One region of the Sedimentibacter sp. genome, then DNA from elsewhere that is predicted to be linked to it. Evidence: riboswitches for the same ligand, from Rfam matches in the RefSeq annotation. Region 1 holds a riboswitch; the other holds the start of a gene.
The links. A riboswitch is a leader RNA that binds a small molecule or an ion and turns the genes downstream of it on or off. The one in region 1 is predicted to bind FMN.
Positions count from the first base shown of each region.

Region 2: another riboswitch for FMN. It lies ahead of ribD (bifunctional diaminohydroxyphosphoribosylaminopyrimidine deaminase/5-amino-6-(5-phosphoribosylamino)uracil reductase RibD); the one in region 1 lies ahead of AAGU76_RS01635 (ECF transporter S component).

Region 1 is NZ_JBCFAS010000001.1:341,836-357,752, forward strand. It holds RNA gene rnpB (RNase P RNA component class A) at 1-159, shown strand, start outside; gene AAGU76_RS01630 (MFS transporter) at 384-1,622, opposite strand; gene AAGU76_RS01635 (ECF transporter S component) at 1,821-2,432, opposite strand; FMN riboswitch at 2,716-2,829, opposite strand; gene spoIIIAA (stage III sporulation protein AA) at 3,000-3,941, shown strand; gene AAGU76_RS01645 (hypothetical protein) at 3,928-4,431, shown strand; gene spoIIIAC (stage III sporulation protein AC) at 4,440-4,637, shown strand; gene AAGU76_RS01655 (SpoIIIAC/SpoIIIAD family protein) at 4,693-5,037, shown strand; gene AAGU76_RS01660 (hypothetical protein) at 5,042-6,178, shown strand; gene AAGU76_RS01665 (hypothetical protein) at 6,182-6,634, shown strand; gene AAGU76_RS01670 (hypothetical protein) at 6,627-7,190, shown strand; gene AAGU76_RS01675 (SpoIIIAH-like family protein) at 7,201-7,890, shown strand; gene AAGU76_RS01680 (Asp23/Gls24 family envelope stress response protein) at 7,933-8,337, shown strand; gene nusB (transcription antitermination factor NusB) at 8,432-8,836, shown strand; gene AAGU76_RS01690 (hypothetical protein) at 8,833-9,798, shown strand; gene xseA (exodeoxyribonuclease VII large subunit) at 9,779-10,972, shown strand; gene xseB (exodeoxyribonuclease VII small subunit) at 10,962-11,162, shown strand; gene AAGU76_RS01705 (TlyA family RNA methyltransferase) at 11,315-12,103, shown strand; gene AAGU76_RS01710 (arginine repressor) at 12,126-12,578, shown strand; gene recN (DNA repair protein RecN) at 12,589-14,256, shown strand; gene spoIVB (SpoIVB peptidase) at 14,394-15,482, shown strand; gene spo0A (sporulation transcription factor Spo0A) at 15,683-15,917, shown strand, end outside.
Region 2 is NZ_JBCFAS010000002.1:956,973-972,889, reverse strand. It holds gene AAGU76_RS10950 (LuxR family transcriptional regulator) at 153-1,598, shown strand; gene AAGU76_RS10945 (LuxR C-terminal-related transcriptional regulator) at 1,697-2,011, shown strand; gene AAGU76_RS10940 (hypothetical protein) at 2,191-3,285, shown strand; gene AAGU76_RS10935 (hypothetical protein) at 3,578-4,015, shown strand; gene AAGU76_RS10930 (hypothetical protein) at 4,155-4,628, shown strand; gene AAGU76_RS10925 (2-hydroxyacid dehydrogenase) at 4,710-5,654, opposite strand; gene AAGU76_RS10920 (amino acid ABC transporter ATP-binding protein) at 5,737-6,480, opposite strand; gene AAGU76_RS10915 (amino acid ABC transporter permease) at 6,489-7,274, opposite strand; gene AAGU76_RS10910 (transporter substrate-binding domain-containing protein) at 7,297-8,157, opposite strand; gene AAGU76_RS10905 (HDIG domain-containing metalloprotein) at 8,404-9,075, shown strand; gene AAGU76_RS10900 (TetR/AcrR family transcriptional regulator) at 9,113-9,694, opposite strand; gene AAGU76_RS10895 (ABC transporter ATP-binding protein) at 9,912-10,697, shown strand; gene AAGU76_RS10890 (ABC transporter ATP-binding protein) at 10,690-11,397, shown strand; gene AAGU76_RS10885 (LysE family transporter) at 11,486-12,109, shown strand; FMN riboswitch at 12,197-12,310, shown strand; gene ribD (bifunctional diaminohydroxyphosphoribosylaminopyrimidine deaminase/5-amino-6-(5-phosphoribosylamino)uracil reductase RibD) at 12,495-13,598, shown strand; gene AAGU76_RS10875 (riboflavin synthase) at 13,603-14,253, shown strand; gene AAGU76_RS10870 (bifunctional 3,4-dihydroxy-2-butanone-4-phosphate synthase/GTP cyclohydrolase II) at 14,262-15,455, shown strand; gene ribE (6,7-dimethyl-8-ribityllumazine synthase) at 15,469-15,917, shown strand, end outside.

The sequences.
Region 1 (15,917 bases):
ATTGGCTATGTAAACCCCACCTGGAGCAAGACCAAGAACGGACTATGGAGTGGCTGCTCGTCACAGTCCAGATGGTAGGTTGCTGGAGGCTGCCGGTAACGGCAGACGTAGATAGATGACTGTTTAATACAGAACTCGGCTTATGTATTTACTCACCAAAAAGAAATTAAACACCTGTTGATCAAATCAGCAGGTGTTTTTTTATATAATAAGAAAGTTCTCTTTCTTATTATATAAAAACGAGGAGTGCATGTCGGACGTCCTTGCCGTTAGGGGGGGTGCGGAGTCAAAAATGCGCAAGCGTTTTTACGCCGAAGGGGGACGTAGGTCCCCCTAGCGGAGTTGCGGAGCAACTTTTTTATTTTCAGGATTTCATTTCAATTTTAATTTTGAGTCTGTTCTGCATGAGATATTGATGAAGCATGGGACAGAAACCTTTTTGCTGTTATGATGACAGTCACGAACACAACAGCTGAAGCCATGAGCCAAATCTGCGGTATAGTAACGTAATTAATAAGAATGCTGTAAACCACCGATCCTATAAGTCCTCCCACCTGAAAGATGAAAGAATAAACAGAAAGTACCGAAGCCCTGACCTCGCTTGGAACCTCGCCGTTTAATATGGCTCCCTCAGGCACGTTTGCCATTCCGAACGTAAGGTATATGGCCGAATAAGATAAAATGAAGTAGGGAACAGAATTTTGCAAAGCAGTAATCATCAGTGCAAACGATAAAAGTAGCCTCAGACCAAGATACAGCTTCTTTGGATTGAATCTGTTTTTTTTGATGACCCTGTTTGATGCAATACTGCCAAGAGTTGCAGCTGCCAGGTATAAAAATGCCATTATTCCCAAAAGACCCATCATGTCATCGCTGGGAAGAAGGGAGATGAAATGAGGCTGCCAGTATGTTTCTATGGAGCTCAGAAAAAATCCCGTTGCGAAAACCGACAGGAAGATGCAGATGACGGTGTTGTTGGCAACTATGACAGCAGAGCTGTTTTTAACGTGCTGTTTTATGGTAATTCTTTCGCTGCTTTCAGGTTTTTTGTGTTCTTCTATGAATATGAGCGATAACAGAGCCACAACCAGCGACAGCAAGATTCTTAATACAAGGTTTATATCATATATTCCCATGACTGGAAAGTAAGTTGCGGCAAGTTTAGGGAAAAATCCTCCGGATATGGCACCAGCAGCAAGTCCAAGAGCTTCAAGCACCGCAAGCCTTGTTGTAATGTTGTGAAGCTTATCACTGCCGTTATGTTCTATGTAATAATCTATGAAAAGTGCGTCAAACGATCCTGAAGCCAGAGCTCTGCTGAACCCGTAAAACATGATTCCTGCGCACATGGCAAGAAATCCTCTTCCAAAGTAAATGATTGCAAATCCGATTGATGATATCAAAAGCGAGAGGCAGAAGGTTTTTTTCCTTCCGAAAACATCCGCCATTATTCCTGTGGGAAGCTCCAGCACCACCACAGTGAAGGCGTAAAGACCAAGGATTATTGAAAGATTGCTTAGGCTGGCACCCCTGTCTATAAGAAGCAGACTCATAACCGGAATGAGAAGCCCTGACAAGTAAAAATTCAATAAATACAGAACAGAATAAACTTTGATTTTCATAATTATCCCCTTTATATATGCATCTGATAACGTTCCCCAACTATTATAATATCAAAGATTCATTGCAGTCAAGAAAAATAAACAAATAAGAACCCCACCCAACAAACGCAATCGGAGATTGCTGTTGGGGCCCGGGAACCTTGTTGTATTCACAATAAAAAAGCCGCCATTTCAACATGTGCGGCTTTTTGACCATATTTATCTGTGCAATACGGGCGATATTCTTTTGTAAATAAGCAGTACCATGGATGAAACCACAATACCCTTGAATAAGTTGAAGGGAACGACAGCGTAAAGAACAAAGGTCTTAAGGTCTGTAATCGCAGGATTCAATGCGCTTCCCATCTGTACGAAAGCCTGTACGGGAGCACCGTAAACCTTTGAATAAATAGGAAGAAGAAGATAGTAGTTCATGAATGCTCCGGCTACTGCCATAGCCAGTGTTCCTGCCAGAAGTCCTATTATTGCAGTTTTAAAAGATTTGTTCTGCTTGTAGATTAACCCTGCCGGTATGATGAAAGAGCAGCCTATTATAAAGTTTGCCAGTTCACCGATTCCGCCTGTGTCAGTTCCGTTCAACACAAAGTTTATAAGTATCTTTACAAGTTCGGTAGCAACGCCGGCTGCCGGTCCCAATGCAAATGTACCCAAAAGAACAGGAACCTCGCTGAAGTCCAGCTGATAGAAGTTCGGAGCAAACCACAGCGGAAAGTCAAACAGCATGAGCAGTGTTGCAACTGCTGACAAGACTCCTACCTTTGCTATTACTTTAGCGTTACCTCTTTGATTTACTGAAATTTCACTTTTCATATTTTCCTCCTTGTGCCATGCACGAATAAGATTGTCAGAAGTCCTGTATACTAACGATATTTCTCCCTTACGGTCGAAAAAATCGGGTTAGGGCATACACAGTCTCGCATCTCAAATTTGTCTGCTCCTTGCGTCGCACAAATTTGGTGCTCGTTGCGGTTGACCTACCAACGATTTTTTTCTCCCTTGCGGTCGAAAAAATCGGGTTAGGGCATACAAAAAACCTCTGAAATCTTCAGAGGCCAAACTCGATAGTTCATATTTGCTCACAAATTATGCAAGTAAATCTCTCCTACCATCCAGACTATACTGTCGGTCCTGGAATTTCACCAAGTCAACCTTTCGGCTCGCGGACTTTACCGCCGGTCGGGAATTTAACCCTGCCCTGAAGATGTTTACAAAGCAATTATACCACTTATATTTCATTTGTAAACACCTTTTGCAAAAAAAGTTTGAAAATATTTTATCAATGTAGCAGCTGCTGTTATATAAATTTATATATACATTTTATCATAATTTTGTCCAAGCATAATATTATAGATTAAGAGGACAAGGATGGAGATTGATATGAACGATAAAACCAACATTTTAAAGTTTTTGGGAAACAATCTTAGAAACACTGTGTCCAAGCATTCTGACATCATAGAAAAACAGGCGGTGGAAATAAGGCTTCGGGTCAACAGCCCTGTGTTGATCAAACTAAGGGGCAGGGACTTAAACCTGGGCAGCCTGCATGTTGTAAGCAGAAAGGACATTGAAGAAACTGTTTCCATAGTTACCAAAAACTCGATGCACGCATTTGAAAAGGAAATAAGAAACGGATTCATAACAGTGGAAGGAGGGCACAGGATCGGAATCGGAGGAGACTGTTTTTACGAAGGAGACAGGTTCGGAGGCTTTAAAAATATTACAAGCCTCAATATAAGAGTCGCCAGGGAGTATCCTGGCTGTTCGAAAAGCTTCATGAAATTTTGCATCAGGACAAGTAACAGCATTTACAATACGCTGATAGTCGGACCTCCTTTGTCCGGAAAGACAACTTTCATAAGGGATGTGGCTGTGAACCTAAGCGACGGTTTTCAGATTCCTTTTTTTGAAGGATACGACATTTGTGTGATCGATGAAAGGGGAGAAATAACGTCAGTTTTTGCAGGCATTCCTCAGATGTATGTAGGGATGCGGACAGATGTGCTGTCCTACTGCATGAAAAGGGAAGGTTTCTTCATGAGCATCAGGGCTCTTTCACCCAAAGCAATTATTTCAGACGAACTGGGCTCTGCTGATGATTTTGAAATTGTGCAGTATGCGCTGAAAAGCGGTGTGAATATAGTTACCACTGCTCATGGTTTTTGCCTTGATGATGTAAGGAAAAACATATATATGAAGTCTATTTTGGAAAACAATTTTTTTGACAGGGCAATAATTTTAAAGGACAGCAGCAGACCGTGTTCTGTCAGGGAAGTTTTCGATTTTCAAAGAAATAAGGTGATATACAGTGACTTGGCTTAAAGTTTCTTTGTTTGTTCTTACGGTTGCTTCGGTTAAATTTATTTTCAAATTCATAAACGACTGGGGAGACCAAAGGATTGAAAAGATGAAAGAACTTGTTGATTTTGCGGAGTATCTGAGAATTTACTCATGCCGCATGAAAATGCCTTTCGAAGACATATATTCCAGGTACGAATTCAGAAGCGACGATTCAAGAAAGGTGTGCAAGGAATTGATGGAGGAACTGAGTCTGAAAAACAGCGGAGGGTTCCTGGCTGATATGGTTGGCTCCACAATGATGACTCCTGATGACTTTAATTCTCATTTTGCAGAAATAGCTGATTACTACGGCAGCACATATTCTGACATATTGGATGAAAAGCTTGGATACACCATAAAGGAAATGGAAAGAGCAATGAAACGGTACGAAGCTACGAACAGCGAGAAGAAAAATTTAAACAACAGGATTTCATTGCTGGCAGGATGTCTGGCGGCTGTTATCTTGATTTAGGAGGTATTATGGATATTGATTTGATTATAAAAGTAGGTGCTATCGGCATTGTTGTGGCAGTTTTCAATCAAATACTGGCAAAGACCGGAAGGGATGAACAGGCGATGTTTGTGACGCTTGCCGGCGTCATTGTTGTAATGACTCTCATCGTCGGAATGATGAATGATTTGTTCATGGAGGTTAAATCAGTATTCAACTTATATTGATTGTAAAAGTATGCTGCTTATAAAAATAATTTTTATAGCTGTAATGGCGTTGATTTTGAGCATCACAATCTCAAAGTTCAATCCGGAATTCAAGGTCTACATAACTGCCATATTTGGAATATTGGTGCTGTTCATGCTCTTCCGGGAACTGAGCACATACATTCAGGAAATTGCCGATATTTTCTCAAAGTATGATATACAGACAAAGTATTTCGGCACCATATTGAAAATCGTGGGTATTGCCTACATATGTGATTTCATTTCACTTCTTTGCAAGGACTTAGGCTATGAATCCATAGGAAAGAAGGTTGAAATCGCAGGAAAGCTCATAATTCTCATCTATTCCATAGACATCATCAAGATATTCCTCGATCAAATATTGCTGCTGGTTAACGGGTGAAAAAATGAAGATAAAAATTATAATTGCCACAATAATGCTTCTCCTTGCATCAACCGTTTTCTCATATGCCGGCACCCTTGAGGAAGCGCTGGAACAGGTTCCCCTGGATGATCTGGAGGAGTACATAAACGAAGAAAGCTCATATTTCAGAAACAAGAACATCAGTCTGAGAGAATTAATCCTGAAGGCCTTTAAGGGAGAACTTGACGTGAGTTTAAAGGATTATATAAGCTATGAGCTGAAGGACAATCAGGATTTTTACAAAGATATCTTAAAAACGGGAGTGAACGTACTTGCCATCTGTATGCTTCTTACAATATTGAATTACTTTGCGGATGAAGTAAACAGCAAAGGTGTTTCAGACATTGTGGTGCTGTTTTCGGTGTTGATAATCTTCACAATTGTGCTGAAGGATGTACTACTTATAAAAAAAATTCTGCAAAGCGATTTCGGCAAGTTCAGGACCATAACGCAGGAAATAAACGCGGTTTTCATGGCTGCAATGCTCACATTCGGCAAACTCAGCATGCTGCAGTTCTTTCAGACTTCACTGAATTACGTCATAGGCATAACCACTCAGTTCATTTACAGCTTCACGGATGTAATGACGGTAATCATGATTGCGGTTATTCTCATTAACAACATGAGCAAGCTCATAAACGCAAAGCTTCTTTACCAGGTTCTGAAGAAAGGCACACTCTTAATTTTATCGGGTTACATGATTATTGTAGTCATAAATTTTTCGGTACAAGGATATATATTATATAAAACGGATAATATTTTTATAAGCTCCATAAAGGCTTTGTCACCTTCTGCGGTTCCCGTCATAGGCAGCGCCGTGACAAATTTCTTCGGAGTCTTTTTAAAAAGTTTGCTGATGATCAAGGATGTCTTGGGAATCGTTATAATAATATTCGTGTTTTCGGCCTTCGGGGGGTCCCTTGTGAAAATAGTCCTGGCACTGGTGCTGTACAAAGCAGTGGGAGTTCTGACGGAGCCGTTCAATGAAAATATATCCAAGCTTATTTACGAAATGGCGGACTTGTTTTACATATACCTCATATGTCTCATAACGCCGATAATCATTGTGACAGTTTATTATTCAATCCTTTTAAACTACATGAACAACATATTTGGGTAGATTATGAAAAATACAATAGTGAACATACTTGTGCTGATTTTGATGTTCAACCTGGTGATGATAATATTCCCTGAGGGAAAGACTCAGAAATTCTGCAGAATATCCATTAAAATTTTTATCATGATTTATATACTGGACAATATATTTCTTAATGGAAGCATCAATTTGAACCTGTTGGACCTTCCGACAATTTCATCGGACTATGAAAGGGAAGTGAACATCAAAACCATCGATCCGGAATTCATCCGGAAAATAAACCAGGATTATTATGAAGGTGAAACCGTGATAAACAACATTGAGCTTAATTTCACAGATGCCATGGAAATAAGGGCGGAAGTGTCGACAAACAGACTGCTGGGCATGGACAGCGAAGAAGAATTAAAGCAAAACATAGCTGAAATATTCAAGATCAGTTCAGATAATATAAAAGTGAATACAGGAGGAACCTATGAATAACTTTTTAAAAATGTTTAAAGACAGCAAGAACTTAAAATACGCAGTGAACGTATTCGTGTTGCTTGTTATCATTTCAATCATTTTGAACATTGACACCTCTAAGATAACAGGCGGTTCCTCCCAGGTTAAAGCAAGTTATCAGAACGAAGCAGATTCAGACTTGGACAGCTATGTGAAATCATTAGAAAAGAGGTTGGAAGAAATACTTGGAAAAATTGAAAACATGGAAAGCGTCGATGTCATGATCTATACAAAAAACACTCCGTCAATGGAGCCTATTCGGAACGAAAACTCCAGCAACGAAACTAATGTTGAGGTCGGCAGCGACGGAACCAAAAGAGAGGTGAATAAGGAAACAAGGCAAAGTCAGGTTATTGTGGGAAACGACAACAAGGTGGTTGAAAAGTACTACCAGTATCCCGAAATAACCGGAGTGTTGGTGGTTGCAAACTATAAAGGAAGTAAAGACATTTATGCAGTCCTCATGGACAGCGTAAAGACTTTATTGGATATCAAAATGAATGATATAGAAATAATATTATCTGGTAGGAACTAAGGGGGTAATTATGATTATGAAAAAAGAAACTTTGGTATTTATAACATCATTGGCTATAATATTCATTATAGGTTATGTAAACCTGACCATGGCGCCGGAAAACGCCTTTGATGCTGATGATTACGCACAGGTTCAAAACGACAGCAAAGATGATATAGCAGAATTTGTTGAAGGCGAAACAAAAGGCGAAGAAGCATCTTCTGAAGAAACAGCAGCAGAAACTGCCCAAGGTGAGCAGTCTGAAGAACCAGGAAGTACTGATTACGAAATTCTGGGAGACATAACAGACATAACAGACCTTAATGCTGCACAGGCATCTTCAAGCGGAGTGTTGGGAACACTGAGCGCCAGCTTCTCAAACTTCAAGCTGAACAAGGAAAAGGCCAACATGGACGTTCTTGACCATCTTGAAGAAAATCTGAGCAATGCCACATTGTCTGAGGAAACCAAGAACCAGTTTGAAGCTCTTCTTGTTAAAAAGAACACATACATTGAAACAGAGCAGGACATCGAGCTTATGCTTCAGTCAAAGGGCTACAACGAAACAGTTGTAATAGTAGATTCAGATGCCGTAAAAGTGGTTACCAATGAAGACATCCAACAGGCTGATGCCACAAAAATACTGGATGTAATTGTATCGGAAACCGAATACAAACCTTCTCAAATAAAAATTGTCAAATTTGATAATATTGATTTGTAAAATTTTACAGCTTCTGATATAATTATTTAAGGAGGTGCTAATATGGATAACGAAACATTTGAATATGGCCAGGTTAAAATTTCTGATGATGTAGTGATTATAATTGCTGGCATAGCAACCAGCGGCGTTAAAGGCGTGAGTACCGCCCGCACCGGTGTAGCTGAAGGTATTTCAAACTTATTTTCCAAGAACAACTACTCTAAGGGAATTAAAGTTGAAATAAATGAAAATACTGTTGTTTTGGACATTTTCATAAATGTTGAATACGGCTACAATATCAGCGAGGTGGCAAGAGAAGTTCAGGCGGCAGTAAAGAAGGAAATTGAAACAATGACTGATTTGCAGGTCGCTTCCGTAAATGTACATGTACAAAACATAATTCAGGAAAAAGAGAAAGACAAGGATAAAGAAAAGGAAAATACCGATTCTGACATAGTGGTAGACTAATACAACAATAGATTGACAATTTTAAATTGTCAATCTATAATTGTTTATCTGACATACATTATACGTATGTCTTACGAGCTACAACGGAGGAAATATGAAACGAAAAGAAACAAGAGAAGAAGCTGTCAAGATAGCATACTGCATGGATATGAACAAGGAATTCGACAAGATGTGTCCGACCAGATATGTTGAACATTTTGAGCTTGATGATGTGGATATGGAATACCTTAACAAGACAATAGCAGACATCATAGACCACACGGATGAAATAGACAAAAACATTACTGACAATTCAAAAGATTGGAAAATCAACAGAATTGCAAAGGTAGACCTTGCGGTTTTGCGCGTTGCTCTGGCAGAGATTCTATACAACGACAGCATACCCGACAGTGTTTCCATAAACGAAGCAGTTGAAATCAGCAAGAAATACTCCAGCGATGACTCTCACAAGTTCATCAACGGAATTCTCGGAACTGTTGTGAGGAACATTGGCAGATGACAGAATATGTGCTTGGCATCGACACAAGTGCATACACCACATCAATTGCATTGGTTGATGCAGAAGAAATAAAAGTTGTTGCAGACCTAAGAAAGGTTCTTTCAGTTCCGCCGGGACAGAAGGGACTCAGGCAGCAGGATGCAGTATTTCAGCACCTTAAAAATTTCCATGAACTTTACGGCAAAATCGAAGCTGATTTAAAAAACATCACAACGGTTGCTGTAAGTTCACGCCCCAGAAATGTGGACGGGTCATATATGCCGGTCTTCACTGTAGGGCAGAACTTCGGAAAAATAATTGCCAAAACCTTAAGCTGCAGCTATATTGAGTATTCTCACCAGGAAAACCATATTGCTGCTTCTTTAATTAATGGGTATAAAAATATAAATGACAGGATTCTTGCCGTTCACATGTCCGGCGGCACAACCGAGTTCCTGATGGTAAAAAAATCACCAAAAGGATATTCTGCTGAAATTGTAGGCGGAAGCAAGGACATAACCTTCGGCCAGCTTATTGACAGAATAGGCACACTGATGGAATTTCCGTTTCCATGCGGACTTCACATGGAAAAGTTTATTGAAAACAAAGACGTGAACAAAGTCAAGACTCCGCCCATACAAAAAGATGCGTTCATCAATCTGTCAGGAATGGAAAATTTTTTTGCAAATCTTTACGAAAACAAAAGATGTTCAAAAGAGGATATTATCTATTCATTGTTCGGGTACGTTGCCGACTGCATGACAATCATCATAGAAGAATTAAAACAAGAACACGATTTCAATACTATAATCATAGCAGGGGGAGTCGCATCCAACAGCATGATCAGGACCACGTTACTTTCCAGACTGAAGGAGAATTTTGAAATTATCCTGCCTTCAAGAGAAAACTCATCCGACAATGCGGTTGGAACGGCCTTTCTTCCTATCATAGACAGGTGGTACCATGAAGTTAAAACCGATTAAGGTGTCTGTTTTAAATCAATACATAAAAAAATATCTAATGAGCAACTCAATTTTGAACAACCTCAGAGTGGAAGGCGAGATATCAAACATACGGACCAGCAAGACCGGTTATACATATTTCACTCTTTGTGATGAGACCTCCTGCATAAATTGTGTTGCTTTTTTTGCTGATGAAATTTCTAAAAACGGCGACAAAATCATTGCAGAAGGAGAACTCTCCGTATACGAGCCAAAGGGAAGCTACCAGCTTGTTGTCAGAAACATTGAGCGCGTTGGACTTGGAAAGATTCTTCTGGATCTGGAGATGCTCAAGGAAAAGTTGAAAGCTCAGGGAATGTTTGATAGAAGCAGGGATATTCCGCTGTACCCGACAAAAATAGGAGTAATAACATCAAAATCCGGTGCAGCAGTAAAGGATGTTTTAAAAACCTTCGAAAGCGTAAAATCCAGCTTCGAGGTGGTAATATACAATGCGCTGGTGCAAGGCGAAAAATCAAAGGAAAACATCATACGTGGGCTTCAGTACTTCAACGAGACAAAGGCAGATGTGATTCTGATTTCAAGAGGAGGCGGAAGCTTCGAAGATTTGAACGTGTTCAATGACCTTAAGGTAGCTGAGGAGGTATTTAAATCGGAAGTTCCGGTAGTTACAGGCATAGGTCATGAAACAGACCGCACCCTGACTGATTATGCGGCCGATGTGTACTGCCACACTCCAACAGCGGCAGCCGAAAGAATAATCTTTGGCTACAAGGATGTGGAAAACAGACTGGTAATACTTGTTAATACTCTGAGACAAAACACCCATAACATAATGGCTCTTAAGAAGGCGGACCTGAAGTCATCCAGATATATATTAAAGAGTTACCTTCCCACGGAGAAAATCTACAGGCAGAAAATGGAGCTTGAGAACTTAAGAAATACCATCAAAAACATGTCTGAAAGAAAAATCAGGGAACTTGGTTACAATCTGCAGATTCAAAATGAAAAGCTCAACAGCCACAACATTTTTTCACAGGTTGAAAAGGGCTTTGCAATCGTATGTGATGAACGCGGCAGAATTGTCAGAACCATTGACCACGCCAAGGATGTGCACATGCTTGACATAAGGTTCAAGGACTTTAAAGTTGCGGCTGAAACTATAAAGGTTGAAGAGGTGAAAAATGAAGGATAAATACGACAGCTTCGAAAACGCTTTGGAAGATTTGAAGAAAATTGTACAGAGCTTTGAAAGCAATGAAGACCTTTCAATAGATGAAATGCTGAAAAATTACGAGCAGGGTATGAAAGCATATTCCTACTGCAGCAAAAAATTAGAAGATACGCAGAAGAAAATTAAAATAATTGATGAAACATTTGAATAAAAATAAGGCATGCAGTTTTTTGCATGAATAAAATGTAAGATTATTAAAAATATTAATTGATATTTATTAATACATATGCTATACTTTTACTGAATTGTTCTTAGATTTGTTTTTTTTTGCAGAATAATTATGTAAAGTAATGGTAGGGTATAATGGAAGAATATAGGCTTGATGTATATCTTCATATTAAAGGTTATGCAAGCAGCCGTGAACGAGCAAAACAGCTGATTTCAGGAAATTGTGTGCATTTAAATGACAAGTTGGTCACGAAATCATCTACCAAGGTTACAGACAATGATGTGATCAGGGTTGACAACATTTTTCCCTATGTAGGCAGAGGTGCTGTTAAGCTTGAAAAGGCTTTAAACCATTTCAGCATAGATGCACATAATGCCGTTGCAGTGGATGTGGGAGCCTCTACCGGAGGTTTCACTGATTTTCTTTTAAAACACGGAGCACGGAAGGTATATGCTGTTGATGTTGGACACGGACAGCTTCATGAGTCCTTAAGAAACGAAAATCGTGTAATAAATCTTGAAAATACAAATTTCAGGTACATAGACTCTTCACTTTTTACAGAATCTGTCGACATAGTAACAGTTGACGTTTCTTTTATTTCCTTAAAGCTGATTTTTCCTAAAATTGTCGAAATAAGTCATGATAAGACTAAAATTGTAGCCCTGGTCAAACCCCAGTTTGAAGCTGGAAGAGATAATATCGGGAAAAACGGTATAGTAAAAGACAGGAAAGTTCATCTGGCAGTTCTTAGAAATATTGAAAGTTACCTGGAAGAAAACGGACTGTATCTGGAAAACATAACTTATTCTCCTGTAAAGGGAGGCGACGGCAACATTGAATACCTTGCCTGCGCAGGCAGAAACAAAAACTACAAAGCATTCAATTTCAAAGACCTTATCAATGAGGCCTTTGAAATACTATAAAAATGAATTTATGAGGTGACAAATGAAAAAGTACACGAGACAATCAAAAATTCTTGAGCTGATTTCAAAAAAAGAAGTTGAAACTCAGGAAGAACTGGCCGAAGGCTTGAAGGCCATGGGCATTGATGTAACACAAGCTACTATTTCAAGAGACATTAAGGAATTAAGACTTGTAAAGGTAATGTCCAAAAACGGAAAATACAAATATGCAACAATCGGTCAGAGCCAGGAAGGCATCACAGACAGATTGTACAAAATATTTGAAAATTCCGTGGTATCCATAGACAATGCCATGAACATAGTTGTAATCAAGACTATACCGGGAGCCGCACAGATCTGCGCATCTGCCATTGACTACATGGGAGTGGACGAAATCGTCGGAACCCTTGCCGGTGATGACACTGTGTTTGTTGCCATAAGAAATCTGGAAAACGTAGAGTATGTGCTGCAGGAATTCAAGAAAAATATAAGATAGCGGTGATAACATGCTGATTAGCTTAAATATCAGCAACTTTGCTGTGTTTGAAAATGAAACCATAAGTTTTGAAAACGGATTTAACGTTTTTACCGGAGAAACAGGCTCCGGAAAATCTGTTTTGATCGATGCCATATCGCTTATACTGGGAGAGCGAGCTTCCAAGGACTTGATAAGGAAGGGAAGCAAAAGCGCTTTGATCGAAGCAATTTTTGACATATCAGGCAACAGGAATTTAAGCAATTTATTGAATGACAGCAATATTGAAATAAGCCAGGAAGATTTTCTTATTATTTCAAGAGAGCTGCTTGAGAACGGAAAAAGCATCAATAAGATAAACGGAAGAACGGTGCCACTGGTCACGCTTAAGGATGTGGGAAAATATCTTGTTGATATTTACGGCCAGTTTGGGCATGAAAGTCTTTTTAAAAAAGAAAATCACATAATACTTCTCGACAGTCTGGTCAAAAAGGAATTATCACCGCTGATTGTCGAATATTCCAGTCTTTTTTCAAGATATTCAGCATTATGCCGTGAAACAGACATCATCAGGGATAAGCTCGTTAACAAAGATTCGAAGATAGAACAGCTCAGCTTCGAAATAAGTGAAATAGACGAGGCAAACTTAAAAGAATTTGAAGAAGATGAACTGTTAAGGGAAATAAAGAAGCTTTCCAACATACAGGAGATAAAAAATTCACTGTACGAGGCCAACCGAATCATGGACAGCAGCGGAGGCCTGAATAACGTTTACAGCATCCTGAACAGGGTAAAAAGCTATGACCATAACCTTGAAAGTTTACTTTCAAGGCTTGACCTTTTTCTTGAAGAGATTCAGTTTTTTGCTCACGACCTTAGGTCATACACGGAAAAACTCGATGTTGATGAAGGCAGGCTCATTTCTGTGGAAGAACGCATGTCTCTTATAAACAGGCTAAAACGCAAGTACGGATATTCAATAGAAAAAATAGCAGAATACAGAAATTCTTCCATAGAAGAGCTTGAACTGCTAAAACAGGCTGAGTCAAGACTCAGAACATTGACGAAGGAAAAGGATGATGTTAATAAAAGCCTGTCAAAGTGTGCAGACTATATGTCAAACATAAGAAAACAGGCAGCAGCAAGGCTCGAAAGGGAAATTCTCAAAGAACTTGGTGATCTGAACATGAAAAACATCAGGTTCAAAGTCAGGATTGAAAAAAAAGGAAGCTTTTCTTCCGACGGTATGGACCAGGTGGAATTTTTAATTTCAACAAACGTTGGAAGCGATTTGAATTCTGTGCAGAAGGTTGTGTCCGGAGGTGAAGCTTCCAGGATTATGCTGGCATTCAAAAAAATATCAGGAGATGAGGAAAGTTCACAGACAATGGTCTTCGATGAAATCGACGCAGGCATAAGCGGCAGGACGGCGCAGATGTCCGGCATAAAAATGAACTTTATTTCAACTAAACACCAGGTAATCTGCGTGACACACTCACCGCAGATAGCTTCCATATCCCAAAACCATTTTCTCATAGAAAAGCATGTTGAAAACTCAAAAACTTTCAGCACGGTTAAAAAGCTTGATCTTGAGAAAAGAATCATGGAAGTGGCAAGATTGTTAAGCGGCATGAAAATCACGGACAAATCCCTGAACAACGCAAGAGAACTCATTGAATCAAACAGTGCTGCAATTTAGTTAATTGTTCAAGCGAAATTTACATTTATGCTTATTCCATAAAACTTTTGCCTTATGAAATTATTGTCAGTAAAATACATCCGTATAAATTTATAGGCGCGTGGAAAAATTAAAGATAAAACTTTAAGGAGAGCAAGATGAAAAATTTCGCTAGAAGAGTTTTATTCTTTATTTTTTTTATTGCCTTTCTTCTGACCGCAGTCTATTTCGGATTTGATCTCAAATCAAATCCTTATGTTTTAACCAAACTGGAAGAACCAGTTTTAGAATCTGAAGGCAGGTACATCATACCGGGAGGCCAGACCATCGGAGTTGAACTTAAAACCGAAGGAGTGCTGGTCGTAGGACTTGCCGACATAGTAAATTCAGAAAACTTATCCACATCTCCGGCTAAGCTATCCGGCGTGCATATTGGCGACAAGATTCTGGAAATAGACTCCTTGCTGGTGGAAAGCACAGAAGACATAATAAGGTATACGGAAATTGAAGGAGTAAAAACTTACATCTTCAAAATAGAAAGGGAAGGTCAGACTCTTTATGTTTCAATTACCCCTGTTCAGATTTACAAGAGCAGCGAAATAAAGTTCGGATTCTGGGCAAGGGACGACATCGCCGGAATTGGCACTGTGACATTTGTGGATCCTGAAACAGGCAAGTTCAGCGCCATCGGTCACGGCATATCCGATTCAGACACCGGCAACCTCATTGACATAAAGTCGGGAACAATCAAAAAGGCAAACATAACAAGCATAAAGCTTGGCAAAAAAGGCGAGCCCGGAGAAATCATCGGATACATCTTAAAGAACGAAGACAGCCTCGGTTATGTTGAAAATAACACTGATTTTGGAATATACGGCAGCATAAACAAAAAAAGCATGGGATACTTCAGCAGGAATCTTTTAGAGGTGGGCAGAAAAGAGGAAATCAAACTGGGTCCGGCTCAAATTTATTCTTGCGTGAATAACGAGATACAAAAGTACGACATAGAAATAACCAAGGTGTTTTATCAGAACAAACCTGATGAGAAAAGTTTCGTGATCAAAATCGTGGATGATGATCTGCTGCAGCTGACAAACGGAATCATACAGGGAATGAGCGGATGTCCGGTAATACAGAACAACAAGATAGTGGGGGCTGTAACCCATGTCTTTATGAATGACCCTACAAAGGGATACGGAATTTACATCGAATGGATTTTTGAAGAAATTTACGGAGCCACCCAATAAAAAATTCAATGAATTTCTAATATATTTGGTATAAATTTGTAAAATTGTAATATAATTAGAGTAAAGATATTGAAAAGCCCTGTATTTTAGGATATTGAAATAAATTATAAAAAAATAGAAAAAATTTTATAAAAAAAAAGGGTTTTTTAGATTATCTGCGTATATCTTATATGAGAAATATATTTTAATGGGGGATTGCTATGTTAAAGAAAGTAAGAGTGGTTATTGCAGACGACAACAAAGAATTCAGACTGATATTAAAGGATTTTTTGGTAAGCAAAAACGTTTTTGATGTGGTGGACATGGCGGATGATGGTTTGAAGGCTCTGGAAGCTGTGGAAAAGTATGAGCCTGACATCTTGATTCTTGATATCATCATGCCTCATCTTGACGGATTGGGTGTATTGGAAAAACTTCACAAGAAGGAGCTTAAGA
Region 2 (15,917 bases), on a different contig from region 1:
CAGAAAAACCATAAACATTGTATTAAGAATTTAAGCAGGGACATAAATTTTGTATAAAGATTAATCAGACATGTCTATCTGAGATTTCTTGTTGAAACGACACTCAAGATGCTGTATAATAAAATGGAAATAAATAACAGTTTGGAGTTATTATGACGGATATAAACAATGTAGCCTCGGAAGGCGAATCTTCAGACAGCGTTACTAATTACAGGGTTCTGCGAAAACGCAACTATCCCTATGTATACATCTGGATTGTTTACTATGCCTGGGTGGTGGTGTTCACAACCTGGTGGACAGCATCTCCTCTCATCCAGAGCACCTATGGCGTGGATGCAAGAAACATGCTTCACTCGGTGAACCTGATTTCTTCAGCTGTCTTTGTTTTTGTTCTTAAGAGAGAATGGTTCATCACTGCGGCCAGGGCTGGTTCGGTTCTAATTGTGTCAGGCATGGCTGTTTTTTTGCTTTCGAAAAATCCGGCTGTAAATTTGTTCTCATCAGCCTTGACCGGGATATTTCTCGGATTTGTAAACATCAGCATACTTATACCCTTTGTTCTTGTGTTGAACAACACGGAAAAATTCTATGCAGTAGTTGGAAGCAACATTTTAATCAATGTGCTTTCCATCCTTAAGGAAGAATACAACGACTTGTACTTTAAAAACACTGCAGGTGCCGTTATAACCTTTGCAATGCTCATTGCAGGCCTTATTGCTGTTGTGCTGTTTAAAGAGGAAGATGCACAGGTCAATGAACCGTCAAAAGCAGAAATGCCTTCAAGGGTGTACATGACGCTGGTCATCAACTGTATATTCACAGTGCTTTGCAAGGGAATTGCCAAGGGAATGCTTAACTCAGCATCTCTAACCACATCCATGCCTGTAATGAACATATATTACGCAGGAGGTCTGGTGGGATGTCTGTTGTACTTCATTGTTTATAAACGCACGGAAAAAGGCATTCAGCTTTCCTGGAACATTACATTCGGTTCCATAACCATGGGATTTTTGTGCTATTCATTTATTTCCGGCATAGAAGGGCTTATAGGGGCATTCTCCGTGTTTCTGGGAATAGGAAGCACCATGGGCATGATAAACATGTACTACATCCTGGGTGTCATAGGAAAGAAATACCACAGCATGAAGTATGTCAGGATGTCCATACTGTTCATAGGCATATGCGGAGGACTGGCAGGAGTGGTACTGGGCAATCTTGTATATGAGGTAAACGCCTTCAACGTATCAGTGATATCATCCATTGCATCTGCAGGAGTCATGATGCTGTTTCTCATGTTTTCGCCGCTTCTCTCAGAAACGTATTACAGCGACGAATGGGCAGGAGATTCCCAAAAGATAGAAGTCGATAACGAGCACCTTCAAATGTTCAGGAAATATAACCTAAGCAAAAGGGAGACAGAAGTGTGTAAACTTCTCCTTGAAGGGTATACGCTGCGGCAGATATCCGCCATAATGTCTATTGCATATCCCACAGTCAATACATACTGCACATCACTGTACAGGAAGCTTTCCATAAACAGCCGGACGGAACTGTTCATACTATTCAAGGATTATCCCATAAAAAGTAGGTCTCATTAGAACTAATGAGGCCCTTTTTTTATGCTTATTAGAACTAGTGAATGGACTAATGAGCCTTCTTGAGCGAAAATAAGGTAAGCTGCAAAGGAGGTGGCGCCGTGTTTGACAAACTTAAAAAAATATTATCCTCGGGAGGCAAGGAAAGCTACACTAAGATTATAGAAGACGAAGCGTCAGACATGGAAGAGGACAGCAAGCTCAAGGATGTGTCTCAGCTGACGCCCAGGGAATACGAGCTGTACCTGCTGCTGCTTGAAGGCTTTTCACTGAAGGAATGTGCCGAGAAGCTCTCAGTCAAGTATTCAACAGCAAACACCCACATGACTGCCGTTTACAAGAAACTAAAGGTCAACACAAGGGCGGAGCTTATCATTAAGTACAGAAACATAAAAAATCAGGGGGAGATTACGTGAAACGAGCTTGCTGTGAAGCAGGTATGCGGGGAATACTGGCTAAAGGGAGGAGGCGTGTTCAAATATGTGGGGATGAGGGGACCTTTGAAAGTTTGAACGCGCTTAGGGGGTTATTATGATATGAATTTAAAATTTGTTTTGCCATATTATTATAACATAGAACTTATAAGGAGGGAAAAATGAAAAAAATAACAGCTTTACTGATGGCAATGATGCTGCTTTGCCTGCCGGCTGCATTTGCAGTCGAATTACCTGAGGGGGTTCCAACCACCCTCGCAGCTCCGACTATAAGCAACATGGAGCTTTTGAAAAATGAGGACGGCGTTCCGTATTTCCGAATGGAAATAACTGTGCCAAGTTCGATCATTGAACTGGACGAAGCAAGACCAACTGACGGATGGGTTGACGTGGAAATGGAAGGAACATATGGTGAGGGAGAGAATCAAGAACCATTAGCTGACGGAGGCGGGCTTTCTGTATGGGTAAATGAAGAAAATGCCGTACCTGGAAAAGCAAACACATATTATGCAACATTTGATCTGATTGATGAAGGAGGCATGACTGAAACTGACATCAAGGCAAAATCATATTCTTTCAGATACAGATTCTCTTACACCTACTATTACGGCGAAGGACCGGGTGAATGGGATTATGTATACTCTCCATGGTCCAATGAGCTTGCAAACAAATCGGAAAGCTTCTATAAGGACGCCAGTTCCTGGGCCATTCCGGAACTTGACAAAGCCAAGGAAGCAGGATTGATTCCTGCCATACTGGTTGGAGCAGATATGACAAAGCCTATCTCCCGTGAGGAATTTGCAGAGCTTGCTCTCGTCCTGTATGAAAAGACAACTGAAACTTCAGTGCAGCCTGCTGCTTCAAACCCGTTTACAGACACTTCAAATCCTCAGATACTTAAGGCATTAAATATCGGCGTTACCCAGGGTACATCATCAACGACATTTTCGCCTAAGGTTTTGATAAACAGAGAGCAGTGTGCTACCATGCTGTTCAGGACAATAAAGGCAATAGCTCCTGACGGTGACTACACTGTGGAAGGAATAAAGAATTTTCCGGATCAATCTAACATTTCAGAATATGCTGTTCTGCCTACCAAGTATATGTCAAAGCTTGGGATCATCAAGGGGGATGCATCAACAGGAAACTTCATGCCCAAGGCAACAACAACCGTGCAGGAAGCATCCGGCTACGGCATGGCCACAAGGGAGGCTGCTGTTCTGATGTCCGTAAGGACTTACGAAACCATGAAGTAACGGGCATAGCGTCTCATATACTTACCAGGGAACGGTGAAGTACCCTGGTTTTTTTATATAATAGGAAGTCCTTTTTCCTATTATATAAAAACGAGGATTGCAAAGGACGGGACGTCCTTGCCGTTAGGGGGGGTGCGGAGTCAAAAATGCGTAAGCGTTTTTACGCCGAAGGGGGACATAGGTCCCCAAGCGGAGTTGCGGAGCAACTTTTTTCTTTAAAAATAGAAAATTTATACATGATTAATCTTTTGGATTTTGCAGACAATAAATAAAAATTCAAAGGAGGTCAATTATGGAAAATAGTCAGAACACCGTTGATTTGCTGTCGGAAATTTACCGCGGGGCAAAAATGGGCGTTGAAACAATCAACAATCTTTTATCCAAGGTAAATGACAACAAAATTTACGACGAGCTCAAGTACCAGCTCCAAACATATGAAGAGATTGCCAATGAGTCATGCGTGGAGCTTTCCAGAAGAAACAGCGAACCGAAGGACATTTCCCTCATGAACAAGGTGAGTGCTAAAATGAGCGTGGGTATAAACACGCTTATCAGCAACAATCCTTCCCACGTAGCAGACATGCTCATCAAGGGAAATACCATGGGAGTCACTGAAATGACAAAGAACCTTAACTCCGGACAGTGCACTGACAAGGAAATCCAGGCACTTGCCGACAGGTTCATAAAGCTTGAGCAGGACAATATCGACAGGCTCAAAAAGTTCCTGTAATTTCCTTTTGTTGCAGCCGGCTCCAATTGTGCTGATGTTTAAAGTTTTATAATGATGGTATATATAGAATATGGTTTTAATACAATATAGAATATAGAGATTTAAATGCATGCTAATTCTTGAGTTGACGGGTGGTATTATGAAAAGATTTTTTTCAGGTTTATTGAAGTTTTTCAGTTTTATATTGGTCATGCTTTTTGTGTTTGCCGGTTCAGCCTATGGAGGATATCTGTATATTACGCCCTCAAGCACAGTGAGCCTCAAGGGCAGCCCGTCCATCAAGTATACGGTAAATTCCTTCAACAGGGTACTTAGTGTGGAAACCGACAATGAAGGCGATGACATCAGGTACGTGCTGGATGGTCTGAAGCTCAACAACATGAAGATATCCGATGCTCTGCAAAGCACTCTGGGCCAGCTTGCTGAAGAAGGATACATTTCCAGGTATGAAAACCCCGGATTTGTTCTTTCCATTTCGGATGAGGATGAACAAAAGGCCATCAGCCTGGTGGAAAAGCTTAAAAATGATGTGCAGGAATACCTCCAGGTCAGCGGCGTCCTTCAGAATGTGAATATAGAAACAACCGTCAACGTAACCAAAAAGGCAGAATAAAAAGTTCCGAAGAAATTCGGAACTTTCTGTTTAATAACAAGTACATTTAGAACAAATAATTTGGTGAACGAAACTGTGCAGCTATTTCATCACGTTCTGTGGTTTTCCTGCCACAAATGAATTTATGTTGTCAAACACTATTACCGCTCTTTTAACTAAAGCTTCCTTGGTTGCAAAAGCAATGTGAGGAGTAGCTATAAGGTTCTTTGCATGAAGAAGCGGATGATCTTCTGCAATTGGAGGCTCGATTTCAAAAACGTCCACGCCTGCTCCGGCTATTTTTCCTTCGTTAAGGGCATCAGCCAAAGCCTTGCTGTCAACAACAGGTCCCCTAGCTGTGTTTATAAGCACGGCATTTTTCTTCATGAGCGCAATTTTTTCCGCGTTGATCAATCCTTTTGTTGAATCGTTCAAAGGAACGTGCAGCGATACAACATCGCAGGTTGAAAGAAGAGTGTCCAAATCTGTGAACGTAACGCCTTCCATTTCTTTCACTGTCCTTGAATAAGCGAAAACCTCGCAGCCGAACGCCCTGGCAATGGCAGCGACCCTGCTTCCGATTGCGCCTGTTCCAACGATGCCGAATTTCTTTCCTTCAAGCTCGAAGCCCACAAGACCGTCTTTTGTGCCTGATTTTCTCACAACCTCGTTGCATGGAATTATATTTCTGTAAATGGATATGAGAAGACCGAACACTAGGTCGCTTACAGCTGCATTGGAGTAACCGGCGCAGTTGCTCACGACTATGTTTCTTTCTCTGCATGCGTCCATTGCTATGTGGTCAACTCCAGTAAAGGCAACTGCAAGCATTTTAAGATTTTTACATCCCTGTATAACTTCTCTATTTAATGGAAGGTTTGAAACGGCTATTATGTCCGCGTCCTTTCCTCTTTGGATCAATTCATTTGCGTCTGTGGTCCTGTTGTCATAGTATTCAATTTCCAGGGCATTTCCCAGGGCTTCACCAGCCATGCTCAGAAGCTTTTCCTTTTCCACTCCCAATGGTTCAATTATAACTAATTTCATGTTCATACCTTCTTTCATAATGTGTGATTCATTGCCTTAATTATAATAAAGTTTCATATGATTCGTCAATAATTCGATAGAATCAATTTAAGAATCTTGAAAGAAACTCCTTGGTTCTGGGGTTTTGGGGGTTTAAAAAAATTTGCCGGGGAGGACCGTCTTCGGCTATTACCCCCTTGTCCATAAAGACAACCCTCGTTGATACGTCCCTGGCAAAAGCCATCTCATGTGTGACTATTATCATGGTCATGCCTTCACTGACCAGGTTTTTCATGACGCTTAAAACTTCACCAACCATTTCAGGATCCAGCGCGCTGGTGGGTTCATCGAACAACATCATTTCAGGTTCCATTGCCAGAGCCCTGGCAATGGCAACACGCTGCTTCTGTCCGCCGCTTATCTGGGATGGCTTTGCATTTATGTAGGCTGCCATGCCTACCTTCTTAAGGTAGTGGAGGGAAATTTCCCTGGCATGCTTCCTGTCTTTTTTCAGTACGGCGGTAACGCCTATCATGCAGTTTTCCAGAACCGTCATGTTGTTGAAAAGGTTGAAGGACTGAAATACCATGCCCACCTTTGAACGGTAGCTGTTAAGGTCATCAGTGCTGTCGGACACTATTTTCCCTCGATGGAGTATCTCACCGCTTGTAGGTGTTTCAAGCATGTTGATACACCTTAAGAGCGTGGACTTTCCGGAGCCTGATGAACCTATGATGCATATGACTTCACCTTCGTTGGCGGTGAAATCAACGTCCTTCAAAACTTCGTTGTCTCCGAAGGTCTTCACAAGGTGATGTATTTCCATTATTGGATTCAAATTTGACATAAGCCCTCCTATATGGCTTCGATTTCTTTGTATTTTCCCGATTCTTCCTGTGCATATTCTTCACAAAGAACGTAGCTTGAAGGACCGTCAAGCTTAAGTTCCAGAAGCTTTAACAGTTTGGAAACAACAAGCGTCATCACAAGATATACGAGGCATATGATAAAGTACACCTCAAAGTATCTGAAATATGTGGTCGATGCGGACTTGCCGGCCAGAAACAGCTCCGGTACGGCTATGGCGCTTAAAACCGACGTATCCTTTATGTTTGTTATGAGGTTGTTTCCTATCTGAGGAATGATGTTCCTGAAAGATTGCGGAAGCACTATGGAATACATTGTTCTGAAGTGGGTCATGCCCAGGGCTTTGGCTGCCTCTGTCTGCCCCGGGTCTATGGATATTATGCCGCTTCTGACTGTTTCCGCCATGTATGCACCTGTGTTTATGGAAACAACCAGAAGACCTGCGGACATGGAGCTCAAGTCTATGGAAAATACCTGCATAAGACCGTAATATACTATCATGGCCTGCACCATCATCGGCGTTCCTCTGAAAAATTCAATATAGACCGTCAGAAGCTTTTTTACGGTCCAAAGTGCGGCATTTTTAAATTTATTTGTTTTATTATGGGGGATGGTCTGTATAATTCCTACCAGGAAACCTATAATCAATCCAATGAAAGTACCGATGAAAGCTATGAAGAAAGTTATAAAGGCTCCCTTTAAGAACATGGGCGAATATTCATTAAACAGGAAAGGAATCCATCCCCAGAAGGTTGTAGGCAAACTTGATTTCATAATTGTTTCCTCCCTTTGCTGATTAAGACAGCGGTTGAATTTCCAATGCTTTTTTCATCAATTCCTCTTTTTTTGCATCATCCAGTTTGGAAACAACCTTGTTCAGTTCTTCCACCAGCTCGGTGTTTCCTTTCTTAACGGCAATTCCAAAGTCGGTGTCTTCCGAGCTTGTGTCGAAGTCGCCTTCGGACAGGTTAAGAATCACCATGTCAGGGTTGGCCATCTGAGCAGCCAATGCTGTAGGCATGTCAATGACTATTACATCCGTCTTGCCGGACGTAAGGGTTGTGATGGTGGCCGGCGTGGAATCCACAGGCGGTTTTATGTCAGCGTTTTGCAGCTGGTTTTCAATGGTTTCGTACCAGATTGTTGCAACCTGCGAAGTTACCGTCGCACCTGTTAAATCCTTAAGGGACTTGGCATTTTCATACTTGCTTCCCTTCATCGTAACAGCGACTATGTCTGCAACGTAGTATGTATCTGTAAAGTCCACGCTTTCTTTTCTTTTTTCCGTCATAGCCATGCCGGCAACTACGGCATCTATCTTTCCTGAGTTTACAGCCAGAATCAAGCTGTCCCACTCAGTTTTGTATATTTCAACCTCATAACCCAGCTCTTCTGCAATCATCCTGCTGACCATTATGTCGTAGCCGTTGGCATATCCTCCTATTTCGGCTATAGGCAGAGCGCCGTTTTCGTCAGTTGTCTGCGTCCAGTTAAATGGAGCGTACGCGCATTCCATTCCTATTTTCAAAACCTTTTTTTCCGTCTTAGTTTCTGCAGCAGTCTGGGAATCCTTTGCGCCGCATGCTGTCATGGTCAGCACCATGGCGGTGCACAACGATGCAGCCAGTACAGTTGTCATTAATTTTTTTAATTTCATTTTCTCCACTCCTTTGATTCAGTAAAAAAGGCGTCAACTTCCCAAGGAAGCTGACGCCTTTGTCATACCGTTTTTATTTGCTTATTATACTCACACAAAACAGTTGTGTCAATACTTTTTACTTGCAATATAAAATTAAAAAAGGGATTTTTTTATGGAACTGCTTCCATTAATACAAAAGTATATTTTTCTTTTGTGGAGGCAACATAAATATATAAAAATCAATATTTTTAACAAGAGGTGAACATGCAGCTAAAACAGAGGAAGCTGGACTGCTTCAGGACAGATGATGAAACAAAGGAATTTCTTTTGTATGAAATGAACAACCATCTCCTGATGGATGAAAAGCCGTCGGAGTATTTCAACAGCATTTTGGAAAGTCCAATAATGAAGGAACATCCTTTTTCAATGCTGAGCAATTTGAAAAATGCAGAACAGTCGCCTGTTTACCATCCGGAAGGCAATGTGTGGAACCATACCATGCTTGTTATAGATTACGCTGCCAAAGAAAAAAGAAAAAGCAGGAATGAAAAAGTATTCATGTGGGCAGCCTTGCTTCACGACATAGGCAAGCCGGACACCACCAGAAACAAAAAAGGCCGTATTACATCCTACGACCACGAAAAAGTGGGAGCCGTGCTTGCAGCTGAATTCCTGAGGGAATTCACAACCGATGAAAAATTCATCAGAAAGGTAACATCCCTTATCAGGTGGCACATGCAGATACTGCATGTGGTCAAGGAAAACGGATTTGCCGACATACCGGGCATGAAGGAAGAAACCGACATAAGCGAAGTAGCCCTTTTAGGATTCTGCGATAGGATGGGAAGAAAGGGCAGTGACATAGGAAAGGAAAGACAAAACATAGCTGTCTTTCAAAAAAAATGCAGGGACTGTAATCCAAAGGTCCAGCAATGAAAAATGCCACAATTGTCAACGCAATTGTGGCATTTTTTTAACTTATGGATTTCAGAAGCCATTCAACCTGACGGACCATTTTTTCCCTTACAGGGTAATCGTGTCCTTTCTTAGTCCATTCGAGAAGGTATCCGCGCATCAGCACAAATATGGTTGAAGCCAGATCATCGGCATCAATGCTTATCTTAAAAAATTTTTCCCTGATGCCCGTTTCTATGATTTCTGTAAGTACATTGTAGATTTTTCTTCTTTGCCTGTTGCTATGCAATGCGTCATCTGCTATGGCTGTTTTCATGACAAGAAGATTTGCGTAATATCCCCACTGCTCTGCGTATAAACCAAAATGTGTGACAAAATCAATGATGTCCTCGTTTGCTGTGAAATGGCTGCAGATATTGTCTTTGTTGAGCAAAAAATATTCGTCCATGAGCTTGTACATTTCTTGAACGATGGAATCCTTTGAAGTGAAGTAATGATAGAACGACCCTACTGAAATATTTGCCTCTTCGCAGATATCCTTTATGGTTACATTCTTCAACCCTTCCTCATCCATGAGATTTGCAATGACATCGACAATACTCTTTTTCTTTGAGATTGATTGGTATAAGCTAACATTCAATATTATCACCGCCATTAAGATTATATTATACAGAGTATAAAAATGCAACATGCAAAAAACTAAAATCATTTGTATACGAATTTCAGAAACATGAATTTATATTCGTAAAAAAAGTGTTGACATATAAAATTCATGTGCTAAAATGTAAAAAATAGCAAAGGTGCTGTAGATTATCTACGGCGCCTTTTTTTACAAAAATTAAAGAGGAGGGATAACAATGGCATTGCTTGAAATAGATAAACTTACAAAGATATTCGGTGGCCTTACGGCAGTTTCGGATGTAAACATGAGTATTGACAAAGGTGAACTGGTTGGTCTCATAGGACCTAACGGAGCCGGAAAAACCACATTGTTCAATCTCCTTACGGGAGTTTACGCTCCCAGCTCAGGTACTATAAAGCTTGATGTGAACGGTTATATAAAAAGCATAGGCGGGCTTAAGCCCTACAACGTGACAAAGTCGGGTCTTGCCAGAACATTTCAGAATATAAGGCTATTCAAGGATCTTACGGTTTTGGACAACATCCGCATATCCATGCACCAGAATGTTGAATACGGACTGCCTTCATCATTCATTCACCTGAACAAGTACAGGGAAGAAGAGGAAAGGCTAAGAAGGGACTCGGAAGAGCTGATGGATATTTTCAGCCTGAGCCACAAGAAAAACGAGCTCGCCAGGAATCTTCCCTACGGGGAGCAAAGACACCTGGAGATTGTAAGAGCCATGGCTACAAAACCAGTTATGCTCCTTTTGGATGAGCCGGCTGCAGGCATGAATCCCAATGAGACTGCAAACTTGACCAGGACCATTGCAAAAATAAGAAAAGACTACAATCTCACTGTCCTTTTGATAGAGCACGACATGTCGCTGGTGATGAAAATCTGCGAACGTATCTACGTTCTGGATTACGGTATGCTGATAGCCTCGGGAAAGCCGGCTGAAATAAAATCTGACAAAAGGGTCATAGAGGCTTACCTTGGGGAGGATGTAAAAAATGCTTGAAATAAAGAAGCTGAATGTTCACTACGGAGTTATTCACGCCCTGAAAAATGTGTCGCTGACTGTAAATAAAGGTGAAATTGTTACGCTCATAGGAGCCAACGGAGCAGGCAAAACCACGGCGCTCAGGACCATATCGGGGCTTAACAGGGCCACAAGCGGAGAAGTGGTTCTGGAAGGCACCGACATAACAAATGTGGCAGCGCCTCAGAGGGTTGCTATGAACATTTCTCAGGTTCCTGAGGGAAGGAGAATATTTCCGGCCATGACGGTGCTTGAAAATCTTGAACTCGGCGCATATCTTAGAAAAGACAAGAAAATCATCAGGGAGGACATTGAGAAGATGTACGGACTGTTTCCGGTTTTGAAGGATAGGAAAAAGCAAACGGCAGGAACGCTGTCCGGCGGTGAACAGCAGATGCTGGCCATGGCCAGGGCTCTAATGTCAAGGCCGAAAATTCTGCTGCTGGATGAACCTTCAATGGGACTGGCTCCGATTCTGGTCATGGAAATATTCAACATCATAAAAAACATCAATAAAGCAGGAACAACAATTCTGCTGGTGGAGCAAAATGCCAAGATGGCCCTCTCCATAGCAAACAGGGCTTATGTCATAGAGACCGGCTCCATAGTTATGAGCGGCAGCGGAACAGAGCTGTCAAACAGCGAAGAAATAAAAAGGGCATATCTGGGTGGCGATTAGCATGTAATTATGATATAATCGTTGTGGAAACTGATATCTGACTTGATAAGGTTGCCGCAAATAATAATGCTGTTTGTCTGGAGGAAATATGATATTGCTTAAGGGTTTTAAATTTGGAATGCTGCTTCAGCTTGCAGTAGGGCCCATGTGCCTGTTGGTTTTCAACACATCTGCAAATCTTGGATTTTTAAATGGCTTAGTCTTGGTTTTGGCAATCGCCTTGGTAGATGCATCATACATAGCCCTGTCAGGCCTGGGAGTAGCGGTACTTATGAGAAACGAACGTGTGCAGGCTGTCTTTAAGGTGCTTGGCTGCCTGGTGCTTTGCGTGTTCGGGTTGAACACAGCGCTTGGAGCAATGAGTATAACATTACTGCCGGACCTGTCATTGTTTTCAGAAAGCACATCTGAAAATCTGTTTCTTCAGGGAATGCTGCTGACAGCATCAAATCCCATGACCATTGTATTTTGGAGCGGCGTATTTTCGTCGCAGGTTGCGGATAACAACCTTAAGCACGGTGAACTTCGTTTGTTTGGTGTTGGGTGTGTGTTGTCAACCATTTGCTTTTTGTCGCTGGTAGCTGCAGCAGGAAGCTTAGTGAGCGGTTTTATACCTCAATACATCATAAAAATTCTGAATATTGCAGTTGGTTTATTTTTGATTATCTGCGGGCTGAAATTATTGTTAAACAGGCAGAAGACCGAGCCATGAGAAAGCCTCCGTCTTCTCAGCCAGTGCAGCGGACAAAAAAAACAATTGACACAGATGCTTTATGGTATTATAATTTCGTTAAATTGAATATATCTTCAGGGCAGGGTGAAATTCCCGACCGGCGGTAAAGTCCGCGAGCCGAAAGGCTGACTTGGTGAAATTCCAAGACCGACAGTAAAGTCTGGATGGGAGAAGAGAAACGGATATTTGCATCCGCATTTTTGAGCATACTAAGGTTCTGAAGACATTTCAGAACCTTTAATTTTTTTTGACGGTTCTCCCTGAACGAACGCATATATTTTACGTGCGGACTGAATATGTCAATGATTTTTGGGTAATAAAAGTAAAAGATAAAATTTTGGAGACTATAATTCTGGAGGTGCTTATGGATTCTAAGGACGTGTTTTACATGAAAAGAGCGTTGGACCTGTCTTTGAAGGGCGCCGGAAAAACAAGCCCCAATCCGCTGGTGGGAGCGGTGATAGTTAAAGACGGGAAAATTATAGGCGAAGGCTTCCATCAGCATTTCGGAGGTCCTCACGCCGAAGTGAATGCAATAAACAATGCTTCGGAGGATGTTGAGGGAGCCACCATTTATGTAACATTGGAACCGTGTTCCCATTTTGGAAAGACACCTCCCTGCGCCAACCTTATTGTTGAAAAGAAATTTAAAAAAGCTGTGATAGCAATGATAGACCCCAATCCCAAGGTTTCCGGAAGAGGAGCTTCCATCCTGCTGCAAAACGGGATCGAAGTGGTAACCGGAGTTTTGGAAGATGAGGCAAGAAAAATTAATGAGGTTTTCCTGAAGTATATAAGGGAAAGAAGACCCTTCTGCATCTTGAAGACGGCTATGACACTGGACGGCAAGATAGCCACAAGGACCGGTGAATCAATGTGGATAACCAATGAAAAATCAAGGCGGCATGTGTATGAAATAAGAAACAGGGTTTCAGGAATAATGGTAGGTGTCAACACGATCATAAATGACAATCCTTCCCTGACCACCAGGATTGATGGGGGAACGGATGCTACGAGGATCATCGTTGACTCAAGGCTGAGGATTCCTTTGGATTCAAAAATCCTGCAAATTGATTCTCCGAAAAAGACCATCATTGCCACCACTGAAATGGCTGACAAAGAAAAGCTAAAGGCATTGAACAGCATGAAAAATGTAAGCGTGGTAATAACACCTCCGAAGGATTCCATGGTTGATTTGGCATTTCTGTTTGACTGGCTGGGGGGCCAGGAAATAGACAGCGTGCTGGTGGAAGGAGGATCTACATTAAACTTCTCTATTCTTCAAAAAAAGCTGGCAGACAAGGTTATCGCCTTCATAGCTCCGAAGATTGTGGGAGGGGAAAGCTCCAAGACGCCTGTAGGCGGAAAGGGATTTGAGCATCTTTCAGAGGCTGTTCTGCTGAAGGATGTGAGCATAAGAAGATTTGACGATGACATTATGGTTGAAGCATATGTGAGAAAGGACTGATTAGATGTTTACGGGATTAATTGAAGAAGTGGGAACGCTGGAAGGTGCTGCATCAGGCGAAAAGTCCATGAAGCTGACCATACGGGCCAAAAAGGTTCTGGAGGATGTGAAGGCAGGTGACAGCATATGCACCAACGGAGTGTGCCTGACCGTGGCGAGTTTTACCAAAAGCACATTCACTGTGGATGTGATGCCTGAAACCATGCGAAAGACAAACCTGGGAAAGCTCAGGCAGGGAAGTCCCGTGAATCTTGAAAGAGCCTTGAAGGTAAGCGACAGACTGGGGGGACACATTGTGTCAGGGCACATAGACGGCACGGGAACAATAACAGGATACAAGGATGAGGACATTGCCACCTGGCTTACGGTGGAAACTAATTCGGACCTCATAAGGTACATAATACCGAAAGGCTCCATAGCCATTGACGGCACAAGCCTTACGGTTGTTGACACCTCGGAAAATTCCTTCAGGGTGTCGCTCATTCCGGTAACCAAGGAAGAGACCATTCTTCTCATGAAGAAGGTCGGTGATCAGGTAAACCTGGAATGCGACATTGTGGGCAAGTATATTGAAAGGTTCATGACATTCAGGGACAAATCCGGGGATAAGAGTAAAATAGATATGAAATTTCTGGCAGATAACGGATTTTTATAGGAGGAAATATGTTTAATACTATAGAGGAAGCAATTCAGGAGCTTAAGAAAGGAAACATGGTCATTGTTGTGGACGATGAGGACAGGGAAAACGAAGGAGACCTTTTAATGGCTGCTGAGAAGGTGAAAGCCGAGCACATCAACTTCATGGCAAAGTACGGCAGAGGGCTCATTTGTCTTCCCATGCTCAAGGATAGGCTTGATGAACTGAACATAAAGAGCATGGTTGCCAACAACACGGACCCAAAGGAGACGGCATTCACCGTATCTGTGGATTCAAACAGATCCACAACGGGTATTTCAGCCCATGAAAGGGCTCAGACAATACAGCACATGCTTGAGAAGGACGCTAAACCCACGGACTTCAACAGACCCGGCCACATATTCCCGCTTGTGGCAAAGGACGGAGGAGTGCTGGTAAGGACAGGACACACTGAAGCATCAGTTGACCTGGCAAGGCTGGCAGGTCTTAACCCGGCAGGAGTAATTTGTGAAATCATGAATGAGGACGGAACCATGGCAAGAGTTCCCGATTTGGAGAAGTATGCAGAAAAATTTGGTCTCAAGCTCATAACCATAAAGGATCTGGTTGAGTACAGACGAAGGAAGGAAGTGCTGGTTGAAAGGGTGACTGAAGCCAAGATGCCAACAAAGTACGGAGAATTCAACATGGTAGGCTTCATCAACAAGATAAACGGCGAGCATCATGTGGCTCTTGTGAAGGGCGATGTAAATACAGATGATCCGGTGCTTGTGAGAGTTCACTCGGAATGCCTTACAGGAGATGCTTTCGGATCTTTGAGATGCGACTGCGGTGACCAGATGCACGAGGCTATGAAACGAATTGAAGAAGAAGGCAGAGGTGTACTTCTGTACATGAGGCAGGAAGGAAGAGGAATAGGGCTTATAAACAAAATTAAGGCCTATGCTCTTCAGGATCAAGGAATGGATACGGTAGAGGCAAACCTGGCTCTGGGATTCGACGAGGATTTGAGGGACTACGGAATCGGAGCGCAGATACTTTATTCCCTGGGCATTAGAAAAGTTAAGCTCATGACAAACAACCCCAAGAAGATGGTAGGGCTGTCGGGCTTCGGCATAGAGGTTGTTGGCAGGGAAAACATACAGGTGGAAACACACACGGAAAACGAGTTTTATTTGAAAACAAAAAAAGAAAAGATGGGTCACGACCTAAAATTTTAATCTGGAGGAAATCATGAGAATATACGAAGGAAAATTAACATCAGTAAACAAAAGGTACGGCATAGTGGCAGGAAGATTCAATGAATTCATAGGAGGAAAGCTTTTGGCAGGAGCCCTTGATGCTTTAAAGAGGCATGGGGTTGCTGAAGATGAAATTGAGATTGTGTGGGTACCGGGAGCATTTGAAATTCCCTTGGCTGCCAAGAAAATGGCGCAAAGCGGCAAGTACAGCGCGGTTATCTGCCTTGGAGCCGTAATAAAGGGTTCCACGCCTCACTTTGATTTCGTGTCAAACGAAGTTTCAAAGGGTATTGCCAACGTCTCTCTGGAAACAGGGCTGCCTGTCATATTCGGAGTGCTGACCACGGACACAATAGAGCAGGCAATAGAAAGAGCAGGAACAAAGGCAGGAAACAAGGGATATGACGCTGCCTGCACAGCCATAGAAATGGTGAACCTTTT